4 regions of the Tumebacillus amylolyticus genome follow, and region 2 is predicted to be linked to each of the others. Evidence: riboswitches for the same ligand, from Rfam matches in the RefSeq annotation. Region 2 holds a riboswitch; each other region holds the start of a gene.
The links. Region 2 has a riboswitch for cyclic di-GMP ahead of JJB07_RS03360 (OmpL47-type beta-barrel domain-containing protein). Riboswitches for the same ligand answer to the same signal wherever they lie in the genome.
Positions count from the first base shown of each region.

Region 1: linked by a shared signal. The riboswitch ahead of JJB07_RS02380 (copper amine oxidase N-terminal domain-containing protein) and the one ahead of JJB07_RS03360 (OmpL47-type beta-barrel domain-containing protein) in region 2 are both predicted to bind cyclic di-GMP.
Region 3: linked by a shared signal. The riboswitch ahead of JJB07_RS05545 (hypothetical protein) and the one ahead of JJB07_RS03360 (OmpL47-type beta-barrel domain-containing protein) in region 2 are both predicted to bind cyclic di-GMP.
Region 4: linked by a shared signal. The riboswitch ahead of JJB07_RS19625 (DUF192 domain-containing protein) and the one ahead of JJB07_RS03360 (OmpL47-type beta-barrel domain-containing protein) in region 2 are both predicted to bind cyclic di-GMP.

Region 1 covers NZ_JAEQNB010000001.1:502,238-509,353, forward strand. Annotated here, with positions in the region: gene JJB07_RS02365 (SGNH/GDSL hydrolase family protein) at 1-426, shown strand, start outside; gene JJB07_RS02370 (MBOAT family O-acyltransferase) at 423-1,568, shown strand; gene JJB07_RS02375 (copper amine oxidase N-terminal domain-containing protein) at 1,782-3,371, shown strand; cyclic di-GMP riboswitch class I at 3,440-3,531, shown strand; gene JJB07_RS02380 (copper amine oxidase N-terminal domain-containing protein) at 3,594-4,760, shown strand; gene JJB07_RS02385 (aspartyl-phosphate phosphatase Spo0E family protein) at 4,852-5,007, opposite strand; gene csaB (polysaccharide pyruvyl transferase CsaB) at 5,106-6,215, opposite strand; gene JJB07_RS23885 (LCP family glycopolymer transferase) at 6,368-7,116, shown strand, end outside.
Region 2 covers NZ_JAEQNB010000001.1:714,979-722,094, reverse strand. Annotated here, with positions in the region: partial or broken gene JJB07_RS03360 (OmpL47-type beta-barrel domain-containing protein) at 1-3,058, opposite strand, end outside; cyclic di-GMP riboswitch class I at 3,155-3,248, opposite strand; gene JJB07_RS03355 (PspA/IM30 family protein) at 3,454-4,116, opposite strand; gene JJB07_RS03350 (hypothetical protein) at 4,118-4,567, opposite strand; gene JJB07_RS03345 (sensor histidine kinase) at 4,674-5,996, opposite strand; gene JJB07_RS03340 (response regulator transcription factor) at 6,025-6,699, opposite strand; gene JJB07_RS03335 (Cthe_2314 family HEPN domain-containing protein) at 6,803-7,116, shown strand, end outside.
Region 3 covers NZ_JAEQNB010000001.1:1,198,107-1,205,222, reverse strand. Annotated here, with positions in the region: gene JJB07_RS05565 (hypothetical protein) at 1-40, opposite strand, end outside; gene JJB07_RS05560 (glycosyltransferase) at 192-1,220, shown strand; gene JJB07_RS05555 (tyrosine-protein kinase domain-containing protein) at 1,308-2,690, opposite strand; gene JJB07_RS05550 (hypothetical protein) at 2,708-3,733, opposite strand; cyclic di-GMP riboswitch class I at 3,925-4,021, shown strand; gene JJB07_RS05545 (hypothetical protein) at 4,036-4,332, shown strand; gene JJB07_RS05540 (YitT family protein) at 4,438-5,322, opposite strand; gene JJB07_RS05535 (FCD domain-containing protein) at 5,357-6,118, opposite strand; gene JJB07_RS05530 (SGNH/GDSL hydrolase family protein) at 6,163-6,795, opposite strand; gene JJB07_RS05525 (serine hydrolase domain-containing protein) at 6,929-7,116, opposite strand, start outside.
Region 4 covers NZ_JAEQNB010000007.1:78,075-85,190, forward strand. Annotated here, with positions in the region: gene JJB07_RS19615 (CvpA family protein) at 1-113, opposite strand, end outside; gene JJB07_RS19620 (Rqc2 family fibronectin-binding protein) at 287-2,044, opposite strand; cyclic di-GMP riboswitch class I at 2,267-2,367, shown strand; gene JJB07_RS19625 (DUF192 domain-containing protein) at 2,591-2,977, shown strand; gene JJB07_RS19630 (aldo/keto reductase) at 3,025-4,482, shown strand; gene JJB07_RS19635 (calcium-translocating P-type ATPase, SERCA-type) at 4,598-7,116, shown strand, end outside.

The DNA.
Region 1 (7,116 bases), 210 kb from region 2:
AACACGGCCACTCCTGAGAACATCATCGGGGTTCCGTGGACGAGCAAGACGTGGGGGGACCAAGAGCGTGCCACGATGGAGCGCATCTACGGCAAAGGGTTGCTTGTGAAGGAAGAGAACGATTCGGTGAAGATGCTCATCGCCTTCCAAGAGTACGCCAAGGAGCACGGCATCAACGTCCTCTACTACCTCGCGCCGCAGAACGAGTCGTTGATCGGGCAGTTTTTCTCGCTCGGGCAACTGCACGACAACCAAGAATTTCTGCGTGAAAAATTGGTCCGTGGAAGTTCGTGGTACCTCGACTTGAGCCGGGAGATTCCGTCCAACCTCTTTGGCGACTATGACCATATGCTTCGCGAGGGCAACGCCCGCGTCGCCGATCGATTGGCCGACGAGATCAAAGCCAAGGGGGTCTTGGGCCGATGATCTTCACGACGTATACATTCCTGGTCTTTTTCGCCGTCACGTTGTTGCTCTATACGCTCGCTCCGGCCAAAGTACGTCCGTTCGTGATGATCCTCGCCGGGTTCGTGTTCTACGCGTATGACAGCGTCCCGCATTTCGTGTTGCTGCTGGTCCTGACACTCGTCATCTACTCTCTCTCCCGTTCGAAGTCAAAACGCGTGCTCCTCTTCGGCATCGTGCTGTCTGTCGGGTTGCTTTTCTACTATAAGTATTGGAAGATGGCGGTCACGACGATTGACACCTGGTTCGGGGGCAACTTGCCGGTCGTAAAACTGGCGGTGCCGCTGGCGATCTCGTTCTTCGTCTTCGAGTTCGTCCATTACCTCGTCGACGTCTACAAAGGCAAAGCCCAGCGCGTCACGCTGCGGGAGTTTTTCCTGTTTATTTTCTTCTTCCCGTCGCTGGTGGCGGGTCCGATCAAGCGCATCCAGTCGTTTGAAAAAGACCGCATCTCGTTCACCTCGGGAGATGTCTACCAAGGGCTGTTCCGCATGGGCATCGGGCTGTTCAAAAAAATCGCCCTCGCCGATTCGCTCAACCCGTTGTTCGCGCCGATCTTCGCCGATCCGGGCTCTGCGTCCCTTGCGGCGCTCTGGGTGGCGATGTACGCCTATGCGTTCAAGATCTACCTCGATTTCTCCGCGTACTCCGACGTCGCCATCGGGGCGGCGCAATGCTTTGGCTACCACTTGCCGGAGAACTTCAACTGGCCGTACATCTCGCGGAGTCTCGGCGAGTTCTGGCGGCGCTGGCACATCTCGCTGTCCTCGTGGATTCGCGATTATCTCTACATTCCGCTGGGCGGCAACCGCAAGGGATTTGCGCGGGGACTCCTGTTCCTGTTCCTCGCCATGACGATCTCCGGTCTCTGGCACGGAGCGAACTGGACGTTCGTCGTCTGGGGGATGTGGCACGGCGTCGGACAAGCGGTGAACAAAGTCTGGAGCAAGTACCGTCCGAAGTCGACGTGGCTCCCGCGACCTCTGGGTCAAGTGGCAGCTTGGGCGCTGACGTTCCACTTCGTCTGCTTGGGCTGGGTGTTTTTCGCTTCTCCGACGTTGCACAACTCCTTCGTTTTCTTAAAACGCATGTGGGGGGTCTGATCCATGTTCAAGGCGTTTGCCAAAGGGGTCTTGCTCGCGTTGCTCCTCGTCGCCGTCTATCTGATCGCGGAAGGACCGAGCGAGCGCTTCATCTACACCGACTTTTAGCAAAAGAGCACCTGACCGCACGCGGTTCAGGTGCTTTTTTTTCCAGTTGCAAAGTAGGAAACTCTCACAGTAGGATGGTAGCATGAGAGAGGAGTGTGTTTGAACATGACTTTGTGGAAGCGATGGACGCAAACCCTGTTGCTGGGCGTCTGTGTGGCGGGCGGTCTGGGAGTTGCTCAGGCGGCTTCCGCTGCGACGCCGGAGCGACCGGACGTCTATGTGGACGGCGAATGGATTCGGTTCGATGTGCAGCCACAAGCGTTTCAATACCGCACCCTCGTTCCGATGCGGATGATTTTTGAAGCTTTGGGCGCCGATGTGCGCTGGGAAGAGGCCACCCAAACGGCGGTGGCGACCAAGGACGGTGTGACGTTGCGCCTGCCGATCGGGAGCACCCGTGTCACCAAAAACGGGGTGGCGATGCCGATTGACGTGCCGGCGCAATTGGTGAAGGACCGGACGATGGTGCCGGTGCGATTTGTCGCCGAGTCGTTCGGCGATGAAGTGCTCTGGAACGAAGCGTTGGGCCGCGTGACGATCAACAGCGTCAACGCGCCGAAAATTCGCGTGGTTGGCGACGACGCGCTCTTGAAGGACGGGATGACGGCGAATCTTCAGTCGTTGGTGCGCCGCAACGACCTGACGACGCTCGTCGAAAACGAAATCGGCAAGACGTTCAAGAAGCCGGTCTGGGTCTACTTGGCGAACTCCGCAAAGGGCTTTGAGCAGAACATCGCGAAGTACGGCGGCGATCGCAACGCGAAGTCGATGGCGGAAACGGCGGAGGGCGTGACCTATGGGTCGCATGTGCTGATCCCGCTGAACAAACTGCCCAATGACGGGGAGCTGACCCAGACGGTCTCCCATGAACTGATGCACGTCTTGCTCAACCAGAACGGCGGGCTCTCCCTGCCGTCTTGGGTACACGAAGGCTTGGCGTGGCAGACGGGGCTCGATGCGCAGTTCAAGTCGCAACCGGCCGTCATGCGCCGCCAGATGGACGGCATGCTGCGCGATTATGTGCTCGGGGTCGTGGAGCAAGGCAAATACCAACCCCTCCTGTCGAGTCAGGACGGCACCATCGATGCCCTGACGACCGCCGGGTACAACGTGGAATTGCAAGACTATCTCGCCTATCAATATTACGTGGCGACGTACGGCAAGACGAAATTCCTCAGCTATCTGAACGCGTACGTCTCGGGCGGTACCCATGCGTTTGAATCGGCGACGGGGGTGACGGAGGCGGCGTTTGAAGCTGACTACCGGGCCTATCTGGATCGCGAAGTCAAGCGCACGTCCAACGGCATGGAGATCACGCTCAACGTTCCGGCGAATTTCCAAGGCGTGGTCCAACTCTTGCCGCAGGGCACAGGCAAGACTTCGACAGACGCCCTTGTGTTACAACCCGGTCTCCAAAAAATTCGCGTCTACAAAGACGGGCACGTCGAAGGCGTTCAGACACGACCGACAAACGACCGCTCCGATCGCGAGCAGAGTGCCGTCTATCTGTTTGTCGATGTGAACCAAGCGGTGAAGGAACAGGGCGTGTCCACCGAGAGCGGCGGGATGGGATTCTATGATTCGTACGGGGAGTATTACTACGGCTATGCGTGGTTGGAAACGGAGCAAGACGCGGTCTATCCGGACACCAATCGAGTGTTGGGGTTGGAAATCCTCGATGTCCATGCGTTTTAGCTAGGACTTTTGTCGCTTGTGACAACTTCGCAAGGTTTGTAAGATTAATAATATAGACAAACATTTTCTCCCGATAAAGGCAAACCTGATCGAAAGACAGGGACGCAAAGCCACGGGCCTACCGTGCGGACGTATGCACGACGGCAGCCGGGTTGCCGAACTTGAGATGTTTTTTCAAGAACGGTGAGCAGCACTCGTTGGGAAAACGAGGAGGAGTTTTTTATGAAAAAGTGGAAGTTTGCGGCGATGATCATGGCCGTGACGTTGATGACCGCGCCGGTCTCAGCTGCATTTGCAACCGATCCGGGTACGCCGACCCCCCCACCGACTCAACCGACCGATCCGGCAGAACCTCCGGTCGTCGTACCGGGTGACGATGGCGGCACGACAACCGACCCGACGACAGGTGACATGTGCTCCGACGACGACGAAGGAGATCAGGACGACAACGGGGGGACGACCCCGACTCCCGACCCGACACCTGTGCCCGACCCTACGCCTACTCCCGACCCGACACCTACGCCGGAACCGACTCCGCAACCGAGCTTCGGGTTTGACAAAAACGACCACGGGCACGGCAAGGGCGACGACAAACAGCATGACGAGCACGGACAAAACGACAACGCTTGGGGCCACACGGACGGCAAAGGCTCGGGCGGCGTGACGACGACCTGCCACTCCGACAACGGCAAACACAAAGGCTGGACGAACAAAATCACCAACATGGTCAAACACCTCGACGAGCTCAAAAAGCAACTCGCGTCGCTGGAGAAGCAACTCGACCTGCTCTTAGCTTGGGCGAAGCAAAACGGCTCCACCACCGACCAAGACGCGCTGCAACAAGTGCTCGAAGCGCTCAAAGCCAAGGACGACGCGGGCGAAGCAGCACCGGACGATCTCGTCGTGATGTCGGACGCGCAAGACAAACTGCAGAACCCGGACGGCGCCATCCAGTCGCTCGAAAAAGCGCTGACCCTGGATTACAACAACCAAGACATCTACACCCGCCTCTCCAAGCAACACGTCAAGAAGGGCGATACCAACGAAGTGAAAGTCTATGTCCAAGGCAAGAAACCGGCCTTCGACGTACAACCGGTCATCCTCGACAACCGCACCCTCGTTCCGCTGCGTGCCATCGGCACCGCGCTGAACGCAGACGTGAAGTGGGACGAAGCGACGCAAACGGTCACCCTCACCAACAAGAACGGCAAAGTCGTGACCTTGCAGATCGATTCAAAGCAAGCGACCGTTGACGGACAGCCGGTTACCCTCGACGTTCCGGCCAAGAAGATCAACGACCGCACGCTGGTTCCGCTGCGAGCGCTCGGCAACTTCTTCAACTTGACCGTTGACTGGGATGACAGCGCACAGATGGCGATCTTGAAGTAACTCCACAAAAAAACCTCCGCATCCGGGCAACCGGAGCGGAGGTTTTTTCGTAAGGTCATCGGGACGGACACGCAAACAAATCGGAAGGTGGCTATTGCAACGGCTTGCTATGATAGGTGACGATGTAGCGATCGAGCTGTTGGCTCAACAGGAGGACATTCGGGTGCAAGAGATCCCCTTGGTACTCCTTCACGACTTCGTTCAACTTTCGGCGGATGCGTTCGATTTCTTCCAAGTAGGTGTCCATTCGCAAAACCTCGTTTCGGAAAAGGTCTTTCTCTTATTTTAGACAGTTTGTGGAGAATTAACAATAGTTAATTCACTCGGAGTTGGTAAAATTTCAAGTTAACCCAAGTAGCGAACTGCTAATTCTCCACTTTTCTCCGCTTCTTGACGCAATTCTTCCACATGCGGGCGCATCATGACGCGGTAGTGTTCGAGGTTCTCCACACAATCTTGGATCGTGTCACGTAGACTTTCGTAGGTGACGTTGTTCACCGCATCGATTTGGCGGTCGTAGCCGACACGCTGGACGAAACGGTCGATCTTGGGATCGTAGGAGAGCGAGACGAACGGCACTCCGCAGTGCGCGGCGAGGATCAACGAATGCAAGCGCATCCCGATGATCAGGTCGGTGTTGGCAATGATATTCGCGATGTCGCGGAATGAGAACTGGCGGTTGAGCAAAACGGCGCGCTCCTTCATGTAGGAGAGCACTTTCTGCGACGCGCCTACGTCCCCCGGATATTGCATCGGGATGAACACGACTTTCCAGCCGGCGCGAATCAAATCGTCGGCGTTCTGCGCGAGAACTTTGTGGAACGGGTGCGGCGTCACCCAGTTGCGAATCGCGATGCCGGCGATCTTCTGCTTGCCGCCCAAGTAGGGGGTCTGCACACCGAATTCGCTCAACATCTTGGCACCGGCGTCCTTGGAGAACAACTCCGGGTTGATCGCAAAAGCCGGGTCGGCCGTGACGTACATCTCGGGCTTGGAGACGCCGTACATTTCGAGATCGTCGCGCGACTTGGCGTCACGGACGGTGATTAGATTGACATGGTTGACGACTTTGCGGATCAACCTCTCGCTGAGCGGCTTGGAGATCGGACCAATGCCTTGTCCATAAAAGACAATCGGCTTGCCAATCATCTTCGCCAGTCGTGCAATCCCTAAGTAATACAAAATGCTGCGTCCACCGGTTACGTCCTGCAGGAGACTACCGCCTCCCATAACCAACATGTCGCAACGCATCAGTTCGCGGAAAATCACGCCAAAATTCCAGCGGTTAAAAGCTTGGATGCCAAACAAGGCTTCCGTGCGGGTGGGCTGGTTCGAGAGCACGACGAGTTCCGCATCAGGACGTTCCTTGCGAATGCTCGACATGATGCCGTACAGGACGGTGTCATCACCCAAGTTGTCGAATCCGTAGTAACCGGATATTAAGATACGCGGCATTAGCTCTGCTCCTCGTGCGGTCAAAATACAGAACTAGTATACCATTCGACCCCCCCGATGAAAAGCGATGGATGGGAAAACTTACAGCGCATGACGACCCTGATTGTTCCTCATACTACACCAAGAAAATCACGACGGAGGAGGCGACCGAAGTGGCACGAAATACCCCGCGCAAATCGAGATTCCGGTTTCTTTGGACGCTGCTTGCCGCCACGCTGGGGGTCATCCTCGTGCTATCAATCTACGGATTTTATAAGTGTAACCTGCTGGCGGACCGCATATACCAGCCGGCCGCGCCAAAACCAAATGCCATGCAAGATTGGTACTCGGTGCAACGGGAGCAGCCCCACGCTCACGTCCACGTCCAGCACGTAAAACCCGAGCCTGAACCTGCGACAGAATCTGAACCGCAACCTCCTCCCACGGTGCAAGCCACACCGCAAGAAGCACACCCCTTCGCCAAGTGGCTGAGCGGCTACATGTCAGGACTCAACACGAATCAAACCGCCAAAACAGGCAAGACGTTTCTCTTGCTCGGCGTCGATTCACGCAAGGGCGAAGCGGCCCGCTCCGATACGATTGTCGTCGCCACGGTGCCGCCGGACGGGAGCGACGTCTATTTGATGTCGATTCCGCGAGACACGCGAGCTCAAGTGCCGGGCCACGGCTGGACGAAAATCAACCATGCGATGAGTTGGGGCGGGTTGCCGCTCATGAAAAAAACGGTGGAGAACTTCCTGAACATCCAAATCGACCACACCGCCACCGTCGATTTTGAAGGATTCCGGCAGATCGTCGACAACCTCGGCGGACTGGATGTGACGGTCGAGAAAAACATGCGCTACAACGACCCGTCCGACGGGACCCATATCAATTTGGTGCAAGGGCAAACGCTTCAAAC
Region 2 (7,116 bases):
CACCGTTGAGAACTTGGTAGACTTTGTAGGCGGTCGCATAGGTCGCGGTGCCCCATCTCAAGGTGATGTCGTTGCCGTTGGTGATGGTGTTCGTCAGGGTGCCCGGCGCTTGCATGGTCGGGAACACCAGTTTGAAGTCTACGGTGCTTCCTTCCGGAGATTCGCCGAAGCGGGTGGAGACGGAATGAACTTCGTAGGTGTAGTCACCCTCCGGTTGGTTGGCGAAGGTGACCGTCACGCCCGTCAACGTCTTGGCGAGCGTTTTCGTGCCGCCGGAGACTTGGTAGACGTTGTAGCTCGTTGCGTACGTCGAAGCGTTCCAACGCAGGACAACGTCGTTGCCGTTGACATAGCTTTGCGTGAAGTTCGCCGGAGCTTGCATCGTCGGGAACGTCAAGTTGAAAGCAACTTGGCTGCCTTCCATCGATTCGCCGAAGCGATCGCTGTAGGAATGCACTTCGTAGATGTAGTCGCCTCCCGGAAGGTTGGTGAACGTGTACGAGGTGCCGGTCACCGTTTTTTGCAAAACAGGTTGACCGTCTTGGATCAGGTAGATGTTGTAGGCCGTCGCGTAGGTAGCCGCCGTCCATTTCAAAGTGATGTCATTGCCGTTGGCCGTCGTCTGGGTCAGACCCGTCGGCGGTTGCATCGTTGTGGAGTCGAGGCTCACCGTGATCTGGCTGCCTGTCGCCGATTCGCCAAAGCGGGTGGAGACGGTGTGTACCGAATAGATGTGATCGCCGGATGCGACTTTGGAGATCGTCGTCGTCAGCGACGTTGAGGTCTTGAGCAGCACTTCTTCGCCGTTGACCACTTCGTAGATTTTGTACGAGTTTGCGTATTGTGCCGCCGCCCAGGTCAGAACGATGTCGTTGCCGTTCTGGATCTTGGACGTGAGATTCGCCGGGCTTGCCAACGTCGGCAGAGCCAAGGTGAACGTGGTTTCTGCTCCCTCCGGCGATTCGCCCAACGTGGTCGAAACGGCCGTTACGAGGAAGTGGTAGTCCCCACCCGGTTGGTTGGTCAGCGTGAGAGTCGTGGCCGTTTGGGTTTTCACCAACACGTTTTGACCGTCAACCACTTGGTAGACCTTGTAGCTCGTCGCATATTGAGCGGCGGTCCACTTCAAGGTGATGTCGTTGCCGTTGGCAAGCGTGTAGGTCAGGTTGGTCGGAGCGGGCATCGTCTGTCCGTTCAGGGTGAACGTAAGCGTTGCGCCATCCGCCGATTCGCCGAAGCGGCTCGAGAATGAGTGCACTTCATAGGTGTAATCGCCCGGCGTCATGTTGGAGTAGGCAACGGAAGTGCCCGTCACGGTGGACTTCAGAACTTTCGTTCCGTTGGTGACTTGGTAGACTTTGTAGGAGTTTGCGTACGGTACTGCATCCCAGTTCAGGGTGAAGCCCGTTGCAGAGGTGATCGCTTGCACCACTTCCTGAGGTGCTGCCATCAATGGCAGGATCAGCTCAAGGTTCACTTGGCTTCCTTCTGCCGATTCACCGTAGCGGGTCGAGACCGAATGAATCTCGTAGGTGTACGTGCCCGCCGCTGCGTTGGTGAACGTGTACGCAACTGCGCTCGTCGTCGCTTTCAAAACTTTCTGGTCGCCGTTGACGAGGTAGATCTTGTAGGAGTTCGCGTTCGAAGCTGCGGTCCAGCTCAGTGCGATGTCGTTGCCGTTGTTGATCTTGTACGTGAAGTCGCTCGGAGCGGTCATCGTCGGAGTCGCCACCGTCAAGGAGACGAGGCTGCCCGCGGTCGATTCGCCGAAGCGGTCGCTGTAGGAGTGAATTTCATAGGTGTAGTCGCCGGAAGCTTGATTCGTAAACGAAGTGCTCGTCCCAGTGACGGTTTTGACCAAGGTTTTTTGACCGTCGGTCACTTGGTAGATCTTGTAGCCGGTTGCACTGGAAACTGCGGTCCAGCTCAGGTTGATGTCGTTGATGTTCGCCAGCGTGAACTTGAAGTTCTCCGGGGCGGTCATCACCGGCGGAACCAGCGTGAAGCTTGCTTGCGTGGAGTCTGCCGATTCGCCGAAGCGGTCGCTGTACGCCGTCACGACGTACACGTAGTCGCCCGCCGGCATGTTGGTCAGCGTAAGCGTTGTTGCGGTTTGCGTCTTCTGCAACACTTTTTGGCCGCCAATCACTTGGTAGACGTTGTAGGCCGTCGCGTATTGCGAAGCGCTCCAAGAGAGGACGATGTCGTTGCCGTTCTGCACTTTGGAGGTGAAGTTGCCCGGTGCCGCTTGCGACTGTTCGCCCAAGTCGATCTTGGTCGTCGCCGAAACCGGAGATTCGCCGTACAGCGTGTTCACAGCCGAGACTGCATAGGTGTAAGAACCTGCTGCTGCATTTGTGAACGTGTACGTGGTCTTGCCGGAGACGGTCGTGACCAACGTGTTGGTACCGTCCGCGTTGACTTGGTAGAGGTTGTACGAAGTTGCGTACTGCGAAGCCGTCCAAGTCAGTGCGATGTCGTTTCCGTTGACCAGTTTGTAGGTCAGGGAGTCCGGTGCCGCCATCTTCGGATAGGTGACGGTCACAGACACCGGGGCGCACGGGCCGGATTCGCCCTCTGCACCAAGCGTCGTCATGACGTACTGGTACTCGCCTTCCTTAAGCGCCGGGAACGTGTACGAAGTAGCGGTCGTCGTCGCCAAGACTTGCAGTTGGCCGTCGATGATGCCGTATACGTTGTACCCGGTGGCTCCGAAAACGGAGCTCCATGTCAGTTTTACAGTGTCGGGAGTTGTCAGTTGAAAGGCAAGATTGCTGGGTGGCAGCATGCCACTGGACAGGGTTGTGATCTGCGGAGTCGTTGTGGTGGTTGCAGGAGCCGGTCCTGCAGGAGTGGGTTCAGTAGCGGGAGTGGTGTTGTCGACGGTGGACGTTGCCGGATCAGGCTCGGGCGTCGTCACAACGTCAGTCTGTCCTCCGAGGGGAGGTGTTCCCTCCGGGTCTGTCGCTGCGAATGCGTTTAGCATAGGAAACACGAGCTGGAACACAAGCAGCAGCGAGGCAAACAAAGCGAGTTTGCTGCAAAAGCGTTTTCCCATGTACAGGTCCTACCTTTCTCGTGAAAAAGGGGAAGAACAAGAGGTCATAAAAAATGAACCTCTTAGACAGGTTCATAGAACGAGACTATGAATCCCTGTGGCAACCGGCTGCCATCCACGATCTGATACGTCGTGGGTCAGGCCCTTGGCTTTGCGTCTCATGGTTTCCCATGATTTGCCCTTTTCACTTGGTGTTTTTTGATACAATTCCATCATATTGCTTAAATGAAATTATGTGAATATGCGACTTTTCCTGTCTTTTTGTGTCTGAGGTCTTACCCATGTAGGTCTAAAGTCACGAATTTCCTTATAGGTATAAAATCCTATAACATTACGAGCAACAATCGTGAAAAAAAGCCCCGCACCGGGTGCGGGGCTTCACACTGGGGCGGGGCTTACGCTTCTTGGGAAGCTTTGAGTTTCGCGAGTTCTTCTTCGACTTTGTTTTGCAGGGCAGTGTCAGTTGCGTACTTTGCAAGTTGAAGATGCGTTGCGCGTACACGGTTGCCCGCTTCGGCGGTCGCTTCCATCAGGAGGACACGCTCTTCCATACGGGCGAAACCTCGGACGGCGCTGTCTGCGTCGATGGAGTTCAGCGTGCAATTGAGGTCGTAGCTGGTCTGTGCCGCTTGCGAACGAGCGATGAGCAGGCGTTTTTTCGCTTGCATGTCTGCGTACTTTTCTTGCAGGTCGCGCAGTTGGTTGTTCAGGGTTTCCGTCTGGGTGGCGATCGTTTCAAGTTGCGATTCGTAGGTGGTCAGTTTGGACTCCAGCACGATTTTTTCTTGCAACGCGACTTTTGCGATCTCTTCGTCGCCGGTTTCGACGGCCAGTTGCGCTTGGCGGGCGCGTTTTGCGATCAGCGCTTTGGTGTCGGATACGAGTGCCGCTTGGCGTTGTTCCAAGAGCACTTGATGCGCGATGGTGCGCTCCGCTTTGGTGATTTCGAATTCGACGTCACGCAGGTATTGCTTGATGAGAGCCACCGGGTTTTCGAGCTTGTCCAATCCTTCGTGGACACTGGATACGACGAGATCGCGGATGCGTTTGAAGATCATGTTATTGTTCCTCCTTGGGGGTTTGGTTTTTGAGTTCACGGCGGGTTTTCGCTTCCCATTCATCGAGAGCGTCGAAGGTCTGCTCCGAGACGTAGGAGTCTACCGTCATCCTCATCGGACGGCGGCGAACTCGACGCTTCCAGAATTTCCAGCCGCCGACGAGCAAGACCAGACCGACGAAGAATCCGATGACGCCGCCGAATCCGTCATGGTGCTCGCCGCGTTCCCCGCGGAAGTTGGTTTCGTTTCGGTGCGAGAATGCTTGGGTCTGGGCGGTGTGACGGTCCTCGCGACCGTACGACTGCCCTTGCTGTTGCTGTTGCCGTTGTTGCTGGGCATCATGTTGACGAAACTCGTGCGAGTAGGCGAACGTCCGAACTCCGACCGCTACCACCGCAGCGACAACGGCCAGCCACAAGATCGTGCGCAAGAACTTCCACATGCGTTTCATGGTGGATGTGTCACTCCCTTCTTCTGAGACCCAGTGTACGAGCTCTCGATGAAAGGATCATGAAAAAAAGCGTCGGGAAGCAAGTTGCCTCCTGACGCTTTTTTCCTTACTTTCGCACGGGGAATTTCGCGGTGAAGAGACTCCCCGCCCCCGGCGTACTTTGCACCGAAATCGTACCTCGGTGTGCCTCGACGATCCACTTTGCAATGGCGAGGCCGATCCCCGTCCCGCCCGTCACTCGTGAACGGGCTTCTTCTACACGGTAAAAACGCTCAAAGATTCGCTCCTGCTCCTCAAGCGGTATCCCCATCCCGGTGTCGGACACGCGCAAGACGTGCGCTCGGTTCTCCGTCGAGACAGAGACCGAGATTCGACCGCCCTCCGGTGTGTAGGCCAGCGCGTTGTCGAGCAGGATGACCAGCAATTGTTTGATTCGCTCGGCGTCGCCGGTCATCATGAGATCGGACGACGCTTGCAGCGAGAGGTCGATCTCTTTTTCCTGTGCGAGCGTTTTGCGAAGTCGGACGACATGCTGGGCGGTGTCCGCCAGATCGAAGGTCTGCACGTACAACTCGACTGCGCCGGAGTCGGTACGGGCGAGGGTCAGCAGGTCGGCGACGAGTTTGCTCATGCTGTGCACTTCGTCTTTCATATCGGCGAGCACAGTTTGAGAGAACTCCGAGAGGTTGTCGCCGTCCTCAAGTTCGATGACGTCGATGGACGATTTCAAAACGGTCAGCGGCGTGCGCAGTTCGTGGGAAGCGTCGGCGACGAATTGTTGTTGTTTGTAGTAGGACGATTTGATGGGAACCATCGCCCTCGCGGCCATGCGCTGCCCAAAGAACGCGGCCAGCAATCCGAAAACACCGATCAAGATGAGCAAGACCTTCAACAACCCTTTGAACACTTCCCAATAAAACGACACGTCGTTACCCGTATACAACACGCCCGTCAAGAGCCCGTTTCGGTAGATTGCACGTCCGCTGACCAGCAGGAGCATGTCTTCCCCATGCCGAAGCACCCGGGAGATCGTCATCACCCTGACGTTCCCTTGGTCCGGCACCCAGTGGTTGAGTTGAGGAAGGATGTGCGCGCTTAGACCTTGTGATCTCTCTTGCGAATAGACGAGATTGCCTTTCGTGTCGGTCACATAGAGGAACACCTGCGTCCCGCCCGTCGGTTCTTGGACATCGGGGACCCTGCCTCCACCCTGGGGCAAATGTTGCAAGAGGTCTTGGTACTCGGCCACCGCTTCGTCGATCTCCGTCTGCACGAGCTGCGTTTGTTCGATCCAGATCATGACGAAAAGCGCGGCGGAGACGATCAGCGTGAAGAGAAAGAGCATGAAAATCAACATGCCGCTGTACTTGATGCTCAGCCGCAAGCGAATGCGGGTGAACAAGTCGAGTTGAAATCGTTTGTTTTGCATGCGTTCTCGGAAACGCCGCGCAGAGAAATTACCCTTCAATTTTGTAACCTACGCCCCGCACGCTTTTGATCAACGTGTCCGCGTCGGGGGAGTCGATTTTTTTCCGAAGCAGCTTGACGGTGGCGTCGATAGCGTTTTTGGTGACGTCGCTGTCGAAGCCCCAGACGCGGTCGAGAATCAGTTCACGCGTGAGAACGTGACCGCGATTCTGCAAGAGCAAATTCAGCAGTTGGAACTCGCGGGGAGACAGTTGCACGAGTTCGCCATTGCGGGAGACCGTGTGATCGGAGCGGTTGACTTCAAGACCCTGCAGCGTCACGATGTCCTTTTGCAACGGGGCAAAAGAACGTCTGCCCAGTGCGCGCACGCGAGCTTGGAGCTCCTCGAATTCGAACGGCTTGACGAGGTAGTCGTCCGCTCCGGCGTCGAGTCCCGATACGCGATCTTGCACGGCGTCCTTGGCTGTCAACATCAAGATCGCACCTGTGTACCCGTCGCGTCGCAGGTCGCGGCAAACTCCGAGCCCGTCTCGGTGCGGCATCATCCAGTCGAGGATGAGCACGTCATACGATGCGGCTTTGGCGTACTCATACGCTTCGTCACCGCGTTGCACCCAGTCGACGTGGTAACCGTCTTTTTTCTTCAACAGATGCGTGACCAGTTTTCCGAGGCGCTGGTCATCTTCTGCAAGCAATATGTTCATGTGAGATCACCCATTCCCCATCGTATCAGAGATTGATGAATTTCGTCTGAAAGCGTACATTGTATAGGATGCCGCAAACAAATAAGAAAAAGGTGGGAAGTACATGTTCGATGAATACCCATCCCCTGATGACTTTAAGAACATATACTGTGACCAGATGCAATTCGACAAGTTGGACCCATTTATAGACTTTTTCAAAAATGCAAAGCAATATGGTGATATTCGTGACTTAACAACTCTCCGTGAACGGCTTGTTATTGAAGATTTCGTTCGAACTTATCACAATCACTATCGAAAGACACTCATGAGCTATTCATTTTCGAAATACTATTACGATAAAGGAATCCCGGACTCATTTGCTGATTGCACGAGTCTTGATCATCGAAGACGTATTGGATTCGAATATCATGCTGACCT
Region 3 (7,116 bases), 480 kb from region 2:
GGAACTTTTTCGCCATCGGCGATTTGTACACGAGAGACATGCTGTTCACTCCTTCGCTACATAAAAAACAAGATACATAGGTATCATACCATAAAAACGAGTTCCACAGAAAAAGTGACTTCCCATACAGACAACGCGCCGAGGATGAGGTACTGTCTTCCTTAGTTACCTTTCGAAAGGAACGATCAAATATGAACATACTTATCGTTCTCCCTCCGAACAACCCCTCCGGCGGCAACTGGACGTACTCCGGTCGTTTGCAGCGGGGCTTGGAACCAATGGGAATTCACATCACGCGCTTGGCGCTGGATCAAGTACAACCGCAAGACTACGAAGCGGCCGATATCATCCACTCGTACAACGCCTATCTCACGGGCCGACAAATTGCACCCCTTGCCAAGCAGTACGGCAAACCGATGGTATTGACGATGACCGGAACCGATGTCAACGAACATTTGAAACACCCGGATACCCGACCGAGCATGGTCGAAGCGGTGGAGTATGCCTCCGCAATCGTCTGTTTGACAGAAGCGGCCGTCGAGAACCTCTCCGAAGTCTATCCGGCGGCGACCGGCAAAGCGATGACGATCAATCTGGGCATCGACTTGCCGAAGGGCGCGGGCAAAACTCGTGCAGACTTTGGGCTGTCGGATGATGAGTTTATCTTCTTGCTCGTGGCAGGTCTGCGTCCGGTGAAACGCCCGCTTCATGCGTTGGAACCGTTGGCGAGAGTTCATGAGAAGCACCCGCAAGTGCGGTTTGTTTTGGCAGGGCAAGATCTTGACCCCAAGACGACCGCAGAAGTGGAGGAGGCGTTTGCCAAGCATGCGAATTTCGCAAAGTACTTGGGAGCCGTGCCCTACGACGAAATTGCCGACCTGTATCGGGCGGCGGACGTCGTGATGAACACCTCGTCTTCGGAAGGGCTGTCTCACGCATTGCTGGAAGCGATGTCGCTCGGTCGAGCCATCCTCGCCTCGAACGTGCCGGGCAACCAAGACCTGATCCAAGACGGGGTCAACGGCTATCTCTACTCCGACGGAGACGAATTGGTGGAGAAAGCCACGCTGCTGTGCACCGACGAGCAAACCCTCGTCAAAGCAAGCGCCGGCGCCCTCGAAACCATTCGCCGGCACTACTCCCTGCAACGCGAACTCGAAGCCTTCCGCACCATGTACCACAACGTCTTCGCCAACAGCACCTGCAGTACGACGAAGTAATAAAGAGCCCCGTGAGCCCCTTCTGCTCCGAGGCCCATCCTATGAAAATCCTATAAAAAAGACCCCCGCCGCGGCGAGGGTCTTTTTTTACTTATTGAGAGTTACTTGGTTTCCTACGCGTTCGAGGAAGAACGGGGACTTTTCCGTCTTGCCGTCGTAGTTGTTGAGCACCGTCCCCAGCACATTCGCCCCCACCGCAGTGAGTGCATCCAATGCCAGTTTGGCGTCGTCACGATGAACCGTCCCGCTGCCGACGAGGAACAACACGCCATCCGTCTGCGGCGCGACGACTTGCGGCACGAGCGACTCTCCGAGCGCCGTCGTGTCGATCAGCACGAGATCGTACGTTTCCCGCGCCTCTCTCAACATCCGTTCAAACGCCTCTCCCCCGAGCCCTTTCACACCCGCCTGCGTCATCGTCCCGACGCTCAGCAATTGCAAGTGCGGCACTCGAGTTCCCTGAACGGCGTCTCTCCACTCCATACGCCCGCCGAGGAAGTCTCCCAACCCGACTGTATTGGGAACTTGCAACATAACATGTAACGCGGGATGCTCAATGTCGCCGTCGATCAACAACACCCGCTGCCCGCTCTGTGCCAAATGCACGGCAAACTGCGTCAATACGGTCGATTTGCCCTCATGCCGAACTGTCGAGACCATCGACAACGTCTTGATCTCTTGCAAGATGCTCAGCGGCACGAGGTTGCGATAGAGCGCATTGTAGTTCTCCATCACCCTGCGATTCGGGTCGTTGCGAGCCGACTTGAACTTCAACTTGCGAAGCCAAGCAAACCGGCGGCTCTCCGTTTTCCACACGCCGATCTCGCCGACCATGACCAGCCCGAGCGCCGACTTCACTTCTTCACGCATCTTCAGTCGCGTATCGAGATATTCGCGCAGAACGAGCCCGCCGACACCGGCCAGCACGGCCAAAACCGCCGCCGTCAACAAATTCATGTTGAGGTTCGGTTTCAACTTCACCACGCCGCGGCCTTGCGCCTTGTCCAACACGAAGATGTTGTCCGACTGCATGATTTGCTCCACTTTGTCGATGAACATGTACGACACTTCGTCTGCCAACAGCGCAACGCGTTTCTCATCGGAGTCGGTGACTTGCACGGCGATGATCTGCGATTCGTTGACCGACGTGATCGTGATCGAAGCTCCCAGAGCTTCCGGCGTCATCTTGAGCCCCAGTTTCGACACGACCGCCGACGTCACCGTGTAGCTTTTCAAAATCTCATTGTACGTCTTCATCATCTTCGGATACGCCATCACGTCGCTCAAAAACGCATCGGTGTTCTCCGTCGGTTTCAGGTTGACGATCAGCTTCGTCGTCGCCCGATACTGCGGAGTCACAAAATGAGTCGTAAACACATACGAAGTCGCGACCGCAAACACAACCAAGAGACCGATCAGCCAGATCCGCTTCCGAACCGCCTTCCAATATTTAAGTAAGAGGAATTTCATCGAGTTTCTCCGCCTGTCTACTTCTTAGTCGGGGTCGCCGTGACGATCGGAGTCGGAGTTGGCGGCACGTCGAGGTGGGTGTTCATCAACTCCCACAACTCTTCCGGCCCCCCGCCCGGAACTTTCGACTCCTTGTCAAAGGCAATCCGCGCTTCGAATTTCAATTTGCTTTGCTCTGCCGGACTCTTCGACAGCCTGTCGAGGATCGAAGCGTCCCGCACGTCGTCGGCGGTAAACGCACACTCTAGTAGGTAGACATCGCTCGGCGCCCACTGCGGCATTTTTTGTGCATACGTGCCGGCGAGCACAATCTGATTGCCGTACGAAACGGTCAGCTTGATTTGTTTCGGGGTAAACGATTTGAGATAGCCGTTGTTGACAAACGCAGAGACGACCGCTCCACCCCCGTGCATGGCGGTGATCTGGTTGAGACCGGAGACGAACACGAAGTTGAAGGAGCCGTTTTGGAAATCCTCCTGCTTCTTGATCGTACCAAGCACCGATTCGATCCGCGTACGCTCGGTCTTCGGCAACACTTCGGCCTGTTCCGTCGTCCAAGCGACCACTTGCTTAACCGGAGGCACAGTCTCCTCTTGGGCTTGTTCTTGCATTTGAGCCAGCATCTTTTGTTGTTCTTCGGTCAACGCCGGTTCCGTCTGGGCCTCTTCGACCGGCGCGACGGCCGGCTTGGAGATGGCAATGTTGCGGTATTTGTAGACGAGATAACCCCCGCCGAGATTTCCAAGCAAGGAAGCGGCCACAACCAAAAGCAGCCAACGCGGCACTTTCGGCTTGTTTCCACGCAGCGTATCGTAGGAATTCGCCATCGCGAGCGCGCCGGCTTGTTCTTGCACAGCTTGTGCCAATTGGAGGAACGCCTCCGCATCCGGTTTCGGTTCGAGCGGCGTATCCGGGACTTCCGGGATCAAAGGCGCAGAGGGTTCGGTTGCCTCTAACGTTTCTGGTACTTTCGCCCTAGTGTCAGACTTTTTCTTACGTTTGAAGAAAAAGCGTTTTTGCTCGGGTTCCCGAGGATTGCTCACAGATCATCCGTCCCTTTCGTAGTTCTATCCACAAGTATCATAAGTCTAATGTACTAAAAAGAAACAGGGCACAAAGTCCTGAACATTGCTTGACTTTCCCGTAAAGGACGAATAATATAGATAACAGACAGGGTGTTATTTTCACTTATTAACAAGTTTTTCCCGCTTCGTTGATAAGTCTCTGATCTCTCAAACGATAAGGGCAAACCATTGCGAAAGCGTGGGACGCAAAGCCACGGGCCTAACCGCGAGAGTCAAGTTCTCTGCCAGGGCAGCCGGGTTACCGAAAGGACAGGTCCAATATGGCAAAAAAATCTCATGGTCTTTCTGTTGTGATGGCCGTCGGTCTCTTCGTCGGTCTGGCTTCTTCTGCAATGAGCATGCTTGATGTCAGCGGTGAGCCGAACAACTCCGGCGAATACCCGGTCGAACTGATGAGCATGAAGAAAGCGTACAACTCGCTCTCGGCTGATCAGAAGCAAGTCTTGGTACAAAGCCTCGCATCCAGCTCCGACAGCGGCGAATATTCGATCAACGTCAGCGACTTCAGCGACAGCGCTGAGTTCGTCTCTCCCAAAGCACAATACCTCGTACAGTAAGTACTGTCACCCTTCATTATACGATCTTACTAAACTCACTTCAACAACCAAAAGTTAACCCCTCCTTCATCGAAGGAGGGGTTTTTTATGAGTTGTGAAGTTGAGCTAGTGAATCGCTTTCTTGCGGAAGCGTCCGCCCGTCACGTCGGAGACGTGCTCGATGGCGATGAACGCATGGGAATCAAACTCCAGCACGATGCTTTTGAGTTTTGCCAGCTCCAAGCGGGTGACGATGACATAGAGCAGTTCCTTGTCTTCGCCGGAGTAGCCGCCCTTGCCGTAGATGTGCGTCACACCGCGACCCAGACGATACTGGATCGCTTCGGAGATTTCCTCCGGCGTTTCGGCGATGATCGTGACCGACTTGGACTCGTCGAGACCCTCGACGGTGATGTCGATCATCTTGAACGCGATGTAGTAGGCGATCAGCGAATACATCGCATGGTCCCAGCCGAACACGAAGCCGGCACTGCCCAAGATAAAGATGTTGAAGAACATGACGATCTCCCCGACGGAGAACGGCAATTTGCGCGTCAGAAGGATCGCCACGATCTCCGTTCCATCCAACGAACCGCCATAGCGGATGATCGTCCCAACCCCGATCCCCATCAAGACACCGCCGAAGACAGCAGCCAGCAACGGGTCTACCGTCAGTGCAGCCACAGGTCCCAGCAGCGAAACGAATACGGACATCAACGAGACACTCACCAACGTGGTGACCGCAAACGTTCGCCCGATCTGCTTATATCCGATCAAGAGGAACGGCAAATTGAGAACAAAGAGAAACAGTCCAATCGGAAGTCCCGACAAATGACCCAAGAGAATCGAAATCCCCGTGATGCCACCGTCGATGATGGAGTTGGGTACGAGAAAAATCTCAAGTCCGGTCGCAAATATCAAGGACCCCAACACCATGAAGAAAAAACGCTTAATGTGATAGGACAGAGGTTGTCGTTTGTGCGAACGAGTGGCTTTGGCCTGTGCAGCCATGCCCCCCTCGACAGCCATCGCGGCCGACGTGTGCTCAGCTTGTACTTGGTTTAGGCTCTGTGTGTTTTTGTTGTTCTCCTCCATCTCGCTCTCCCTTCTGTTGATCCATCTGATGTTCCGTTCTATCCAGATGGTCGATCATCAAACGCTGGACCAAGGACTTGTCCCCGGCGAGCATCGCCCGATAGAGGGCGGAGTGCTCCTCGACGAGACCCCCAATTCGGTGTTCGTCCATCCAAGCTTGTCGGATTACGCTTCGAATCGTTTCTGTCAGCGTGTTCATGAGGTTGAGCAAGACATTGTTGCCTGAGACTTCGGCGATGGCGAGGTGGAATTGCAAATCCGCGCCCACCTGCTCCTCGACAGTCTGTTTGTTTGAAACAGCTTCCATGCGCTCCAATGCGGCTCGCACGGGAGCCAACCGCCATTCGTCTCCCTGCAGATCGGCTGCCATCTGCGCCGCTCCCAATTCGAGCAATCGGCGCACCTGCAACAGATCGCGAAGATCTCCCCGCCCCAGCAACAGAGCGGCGTTCATCGGTTCTGTGACCATCGTCTGCACATCGATTTTCTGTACAAACGTTCCTTCGCCATGCCGCAGGTCGATCAGTCCCATGCCAACCAGCGTCGAGAACGCCTCGCGCACAGTCGGGCGGGACACGCCAAGCTGACGGGCGAGGTCGATCATCGGCGGCAGTTTGTCACCGGGTTGCAGGTGGCCTTGCTCGATCATCCACTTGATCTGCTCGGCGACTTGCTCGTACGTTTTTTTCGACTTGGATCGATTCGTTTTCACGGGCGTCCCTCGGAGCTGTCAGAATTTGATGTCTCTATTATACCTTAGTTTTTATACAGGATGGGATTTAATCGGTCCGCGATGGCACGATGTCCCGCGTCGTTGGGATGAACCGGCAAAATCGGAGAGCGCAACGCATCTTCCACACGACCTGTTGTGTATCCCGAGATCAATTCTGCCGCACGGCCGTCGATGCAAGCCGCCGTAGGAGCCAGCAGTACGCCCTGACGTTTCGCCGTCTCCGCCGTGATCGCATTGAGCGCTTGAATCCCTTGCACCGCGACCGGCGAGTTTGGAAACGGGTTGTACTGCGTGCAGAGCACGATGCGTCCGGGGCAAACTCCCTTCACGGCGGCAACCAACGTGTTCAGATGGCGACCGTACTGTGCGAGCGCCTCTTCGACAGACGTGGCCGGAGCCCCGCGCAACACGCGCAGACCCGCAAACGCCAAGTCGTTGCCACCCACCCAGATCGTCACCGCAGAAGACCGTCTGAGCGAACAGGCCGCATTATCCAGCACGGCTGCCGTCAGTGCTCCACTCGTCCAACCGGGGTGAGCCAACACCTCCAACGCCGCCCCGTCGTGTTTCGCCACGAGATTTGTATACCGCCGAGCCGGCGAGGACGAGTTCTCCCCAAACGTAATCGAGTCGCCAAGAGCTGTATAGACAAACATATGATGTCCCTCCCTTGCAGAAAAAAATGTCCTTCTCTCTGCAGGATATGGGACTTAGGTGCAAATTGCTTGGACGCTGAAAAAACGACCCTTCGCCGCCGCGATCCAGGTCGTTTTTTTTTTTTTCAAACTCTCAGCCTTGAAACGCCCGCATATGAAACTGCTGCCGCCAGCGCGCCAAGTCGTCGGCGCGGGATTCGGAGGTCTCCGGATGGATGGCGTTCGTCAGCACGACGGAGGTGGTTTTCGTCATCGGGTCGCACCAGAGCGAGACCCCCGTGTCTCCCGCCAGCCCAAACGAATGATTCGGAGCCGCCGTTC
Region 4 (7,116 bases), on a different contig from region 2:
GCGGCGATGATGTACGAAAGAAGTCGGGCGATTCCGTTGACAAAACCGGAAAGGAAGCCGGTGATCAAGCCGATGAAAACCATCAGCAAAAAAAGAATGTCGAGCAGCGACATCACGTCACTCTCCTTGTCAGTGGACGGGTCAGATCGGGATTCATGAATAATTTCAGTTGGTACAGGATACTCCCGGAGCACGTCCGTTTAGTCACGACGCCGAGGAATGAGGGGGCGTTTTTTTGAAAAAACGGCCCGCTGCGTGGAAAACGGGCCGTTTTTGCCAAGGTTGATTAAGATTTGGTGTGGGAAGCGTTCGCGCTCAAGCGTTCGGTAATCCGCTGGTCGGGCGTGACGTAGAGGGTCTTCTGGTTGTCGTAGAGCACGAAGCCCGGCTTGGAGCCGTTGGGCTTCCAGATGTGTTTGACCAGCGTGTAGTCAACCGGAACTTGGCTGGATTCGCGTCCCTTGGAGAAGTAGGCGGCGAGTTGGGCCGCTTCAAGCAGTGTGGTTTCGGAGAACTCGCGCGCGCGAATGACGACGTGAGAGCCCGGAATGTCCTTGGTGTGCAGCCATGTGTCGCTGTTGGAGGCGTGCTTCATCGTCAGGAATTCATTTTGCTTGTTGTTCTTGCCGACGAGGAGCTCGATGCCTTCCGAGGAGAGGTAGCGCTCCGGTTTGATCGGAGTGTTTTTCTCCTTGGGGGCTTTTTTGCCTTTGGGCAGAGGCTTGCGCTTGATCTTGAGGTAGCCTTCCGCCGCGAGTTCTTCGCGAATTTCTTCGATATCGGTCCACGAAGCGGTCGTCAGTTGTTGAAGCAAGTTCTCCAAGTAGTTGATCTCCGCAATGGTTTCTTGAATTTGCTCTTGGAGGATCGGGATCGACTTTTTGACTTTGTTGTATTTCTTGAAGCAACTTTGGGCGTTTTCGTTGGCGCTGTACGCCGGGTCGAGCGGGATCGTGATGTCCGCCATATTCTCGTCATAGAAGTTCTGGACGGTTACTTCTGTCATGCCGCGCTCGATCTGGTGTTGGTAGGCGGTGATCAACTCGCCGTAGATGCGATGAATCTCCGAAGAGTCCGCTTCTCGAATCTGCTGTTCAAATTTCCCGAGTTTCCCGACGTTGCGTTCCAATTCGTTGGTGAGCATTCGTTCGAGGTCCTGGGACTTTTGTCGCAGCGTGTCTCGCCAAGACTTCTCGGCGTAGAATTGGTGGATCGCTTCGGAGATGGAAGCGAATGTTTTTTTCTCCCCGTCGAGATGCGTCAGGTCAAAACAGGAGAACGCCACGGGGCGCTCGTCTTGGTAGACGATCGTCGGCTGGTAGCGGTGATGGCGGGCGTCCTCGATCAAACCGGCGAAGGCTTGCCATTCGAAGTCCGCATTACCTACTTCTTGCACACGGGCCGCGATCTCCCGAGAGAGCAGGGGAGAGAGGCCGGTGAAGGAGTTCAACAGAAATTTGTCGTAGGCAAGCTCCGCCGCCGCGCTGCGCAGAGCTTGGAATTCGCCGAAGGAGAGCTCGAACGGGCTCTTTTTCTCCTGTTCCGGCGGTGCCACATAGGTGCGGCCCGGCAGAACTTCGCGGTGGCGGGACGTGCCGTAGTTGACGTGAACCAGCGAGTCGAGGATGCGATTCTCTTGCGGGTCGAGCAAGATCACGTTGGAGTGCCGGCCCATGATCTCGACCACCAGCACGCGCTCCGTCAAGTCGCCCAATTCATCGCGGTTCTCGACGGCGATATGCAAGATGCGTTCGTTGCCAAGCTGCTCCACGCGGGTAATTCGCCCGCCCTCGCAGTGTTTGCGCAGAAGCATGCAGAACATCGGCGGTTCGGCAGGGTTCACGCCCTTGTAGTCGTGGGTCAGTTGCGCGCGCGGGTAGGACGGATGTGCCGTCAACAGCAGTTTGTAGTTGTTGCCAAAGCCTCGAATCTGGAACAGCAGGTCGCGTTCCAACGGTTGGTAGATTTTATCAACCCGCCCTCCGAGGAGCAGGGTGTGCAATTCGTGCGTCACAGCACGGAGTACAAGGCCGTCGTATGCCATTGGGTAGTCACCTCTTCGAAATGGAAAAAAAGGCACTGACTCCCGAGGGGGAGAGTGCCATTGTTCCTATCTATCCAGCACATTTGTGCCTAAAAGTTAGCAGAAAACTAATACAAAAGTCTGCCCCAGAAAAGGCATTCCGACCTATTCCGCCCAAATTCGACAACGGTGTATAGTGAAGACAAGGAATTAAATTGAAATTCCGGTAAAGCAAGATTGAACAATCAAAAAAGGCAAACCCGCTCGAAAGACGGGGACGCAAAGCCATGGGTCTTCCTCAAGCACGAGAATCGTGTGCCGGAGATGATCGCCAGGTTGCTGATTGAGGGACACATCTGCCCACAACCCGAAACAGGGTGGTAGAACCTCTGCGCAGCGGCGACTGTGTAGAGGTTTTTTCGTACCGAAAAAAAGCACGACCCCCACACCACTACTAGTAATTATTGTGAACATTGTCATTATACCCTTCAAGGTACTGGAAATCAAGGTTGCACCAAGGCGGAACCTTTGCAAGTAGAAAATGAGAAAACGAGAGGAGGAATTCAGATGATGGAAGTGTGGAACCAAAGCTTGGGTGTTCGGTTGGCATGGGAAGTGGAGACGGCGGAGTCGTTCTGGTCGCGGTTGCGCGGATGGATGGGGCGTCGAAATGTCCCGGTGGGAGCGGCGTTGGTGTTTCGATCTTGCAACGGGATTCATACGTTTTTTATGAAAGAAGAGATCGACGTGGCGTTCCTCGATGACGAGCATCGCATCGTGCACATGTTGCATCGGGTTCGTCCGAATACGATCGCTCCTTTTGTTCGCGGGGCGATGCATGTCATCGAGTTCCCGGCGGGGACGTTGTCGGCCAGCGGCACGCAGTTGCGAGATCGGTTGGTGGTGGAGACAGAGCCGCATTTGTACGCGTTTATGATCGGAAGGGGCGCCTGAAGGAGGGCGCTCCTTTTTTTGGTATACTGGTGGGGAGGTGATAACGGATGTTTCTACAATATAATGCGCTCGGTCAGACCGGCTTGCAGGTCAGTCAGGCCGGGTTTGGTTGCTATCGGGTGGATGTGTCGGTTTCGGAGCATCGGGAGGCCATGCGCAAGGCGTTGCTTGGCGGTGTGAACGTACTGGATACCAGTTCCAACTACTCGGACGGCGGATCGGAAGAGTTGGTGGGCAAGGTATTGGCCGAGATGACATCGGCGGGAGAGATCGACCGTGAGCAGGTGGTGGTCGTGTCCAAGGCGGGCTATCTGCAAGGGCATAATTACCGCTTGAGTCAGCAGAGAAAGCGGGAAGGCATGCCGTTTCTCGATTTGGTGCTGTATGGGGAAGGCTTGGAGCATTGCATCCATCCGGAGTTCTTGGAAGATCAGTTGACGGCGAGTTTGGAGCGGCTGCAGATGCAGGCGTTGGATGTGTATTTGTTACATAACCCGGAGTATTACTTAGGCTTTGCGAAACAGAACGGGATGCAGTTGGACGAGGCTCGCGAGGAGTATTACCGCCGGATCGAACTTGCGTTTCGGCATTTGGAAGGAGAAGTGGAGCGCGGGAGAATTCGTTGGTACGGGATTTCTTCGAATACGTTCCCGGCCCCGGCGGAGGAGTATCTCTTTACCTCGTTGGAGCGAGTTTGGGAGATTGCCGAGTCGATCTCTGACACTCATCACTTCCGCGTGATTCAATTGCCGATGAATTTGTTGGAGCGCGGCGGTGTCATACAGGCGAACCAATCGAATGGGCAGAGCGTTCTGAAGTTTGCGCGGGACAAAGGCTTAGGGGTGCTGATCAACCGCCCGTTGAATGCATTTGTCGCGAACTCGCTCGTGCGTTTGGCAGATCTGCCAATGCCGGATGTCGATGCAGCGGCTTCGGTGACAGAGTTGATTGAAAAAGTCGTGGCGGCAGAGGCGCTTTTTCGTCAGGATATCTTGCCGTTGGTCGAGGCGGATGACGAGGTGCGGGCAAGCCTTGCCGACAAGTTGACGGCAGGGGCGCTTTTGCAAGAACACGGGCGCAAGTTTGCTTCCTTGGATCATTGGCAAGAGGTGGTGCAACAGTTTTTCGTGCCGACGGTTCAAAGTGGTGTGCAGAAGTTGCTTGAGACTCCGAATTTGCCCCCCGAGGTCGGCGCGTGGTTGGAGGGCTATGTGAACGCCGTGAACGAGACGTTTTTGGCGGTGACGGAGATGTACAAGCAGCGGGCGGCCGAAGTTTCGCAGGAATTGAAGCGGCGTGTGGCGCAAGCAGACGCCCAATGGGGCGAGGCTGGAACTCTCAGCGGCATGGCGTTGCGGGCGTTGCGTTCGACAGACGGCGTGTCCTCGGTGCTCGTCGGCATGCGGCGTGAGGCGTACGTGGAGGATGTGTTGGCGGAGTTGCAGGTGCAAATCGACGTAAAGGATCGGTTTGCAAGTTGGGAGGGATTGGGACAGAAGTTCTGAGGCGCCACATGTAAATTCTGCTCACAACGTGACTTGTCAGGCTTGGTCTACGCCATAGAGTACAGGCATAGACATGTCTACAGGACAAACGATGTGAAAGAAGGGGTGGCACCTGGTGCAGAAAAAACTTTGGCACACAATGGACGTACAAGACGTACTCCAGCTGCTCTCCGTCTCGCCAAAAGGCCTTGAGAACCAAGAGGCTGACAAACGGCGGGAACAGGTCGGGGAGAACCGACTGAATGAGGCAGAGAAGACTTCCTTGTTGACGTTGTTTTTCAATCAATTTCGCGATTTCATGGTCTTGGTGCTGCTGGCCGCCACGCTTGTCTCCGGTCTGCTCGGTGAACATGCAGATGCGATTACGATCATCGCGATCATTATCGTAAACGGCGTTTTAGGCTTCTTCCAAGAACTGCGGGCCGAGAAATCCCTCGCTTCGCTCAAACAACTGACCGCCCCCACAGCTACCGTCCTGCGCGATGGAAAAAAAACCTCCATCCCCGCGCTCGACATCGTGCCGGGGGACATCCTCTTCCTTGAAGCCGGCGACCGTGTCCCGGCTGATGTGCGCGTCCTGGAAAGCGCCTCGCTCGAAGCGGAAGAGTCCGCCCTCACCGGCGAATCGCTCCCGGTTCAAAAAAGCAACCCCATCATCGGCGACCCGAACGCTACACTCGGGGACCGCAAAAACATGTGCTACATGGGCACGCTGATCACACGCGGCAAAGGCATGGCTGTCGTCTGTGAAACCGGTATGAACACCGAAATGGGCCTGATCGCCGACTTGATCCAAACGGCCGAAGATACGGAAACGCCGCTCCAACGCCGTCTCGAACAGCTCGGCAAAATTCTCGTTTACGTTGCGCTTGGCATCACCGCTGTCGTTGTGGCGACCGGCGTTTTTCACGGCAATTCGCTGTACACGATGTTCCTCGCCGGCGTCTCGCTTGCCGTCGCTGCGATTCCGGAAGGGTTGCCTGCGATCGTCACCGTGGCACTCGCGCTCGGTGTCCAGCGTATGATCAAGCGCAAAGCGATCGTCCGCAAACTGCCGTCCGTTGAAACGCTCGGTTGCGCGACCGTCATCTGCTCCGACAAAACGGGAACCCTCACGCAAAACAAAATGACCGTTCAACGCGTTTTCGTCGGCGGTCAATTTTATGAAGTGACAGGAACCGGCTACAACCCCCAAGGCGAGTTCCTCTTTTCCGGCAAAGGAATCGACCCGCATCGCCGCACCGACTTGAAACGTTTGCTCGAAGTCTCCGTACTCTGTAACAACGCCTTGCTTACGCAAGACACGTCCAAAAAACATCCCGATTGGATGATCCAAGGCGATCCGACCGAAGGCGCACTGATGGTCCTCGGGGCCAAAGCGGGTTTGTTTGGAGAAGAGATGGACGCTGCACAACCTCGTTTGGACGAATTGCCGTTTGACTCCACTCGCAAGATGATGTCCGTTCTGACACGCGACCAAAAAGGCGAGCTCTACATGCTCACCAAGGGCGCCCCGGACGTTCTGCTCGACCGTTGCGGGTACATGTTGATCGACGGCAAAGTGACGCCGCTGACCAACTCGCTTCGCAAAGGAATTCTCAACGCCAACCACGCGATGGGCACCGAAGCGCTGCGCTGCTTGGCGCTTGCGTACCGCCCGCTGAAACAGGAACAGCAGTTCCATGCACCGGACTCCGAACGCGATCTGGTTTTCATCGGGATGGTCGGGATGATCGACCCGCCGCGCCCGGAAGTGTACGACGCGATCCAACGTTGCAAAAAAGCGGGCATCAAGACCGTCATGATTACAGGCGACCACCAAGTCACCGCCGAAGCGATTGCTCGCCAGTTGGGGATCGTGCCCAAGGGCGGTTTGACAGTGAATGGATACGATCTCTATAATATGTCTGATAGAGAGTTGCAAGAGCGCGTCGAGGACATCTATGTCTACGCCCGCGTCTCGCCGGAACACAAATTGCGCATCGTCAAAGCCCTGCAAGCCAACGGGCACGTGGTCGCGATGACCGGGGACGGTGTCAACGACGCACCGGCGATCAAAGCGGCCGACATCGGGATCTCGATGGGCCAAGGCGGCACCGACGTCGCGAAGGACGCTTCTGCGCTGATCCTCTCCGACGACAACTTTGCCACCATCGTGGCGGCGATTGAAGAGGGCCGCTCGATCTATGACAACATCCGCAAGTTCATTCGTTATCTTCTCGCGTCGAACGTCGGCGAAATCATCACGATGTTCCTCGCGATGATCTTAGCACTGCCGCTGCCGCTCGTCCCGATTCAGATTCTTTGGGTCAACCTCGTCACCGACGGTCTGCCGGCGATTGCGCTGGGTGTCGACCCGGCGGAGAGAGGGATCATGAACCGTCCGCCGCGCAATGTGCGCGAATCGATTTTTGCCCGAGGTTTGGGCTTTAAGATCCTCTCGCGCGGGATTCTCATCGGCGTTGCGACCTTGGCTGTGTTCTGGTTCTCGCTCCAAATGGAGCCGGACAATCTGATCAAGGCGCAATCGATGGCGTTCGTCACCCTCGTGATGGCACAGCTGATTCACGTGTTCGACTGCCGCTCTGTTGAAGGCGGGATTTTCTCCCGCAACTTGTTTGAGAACAAGTGGCT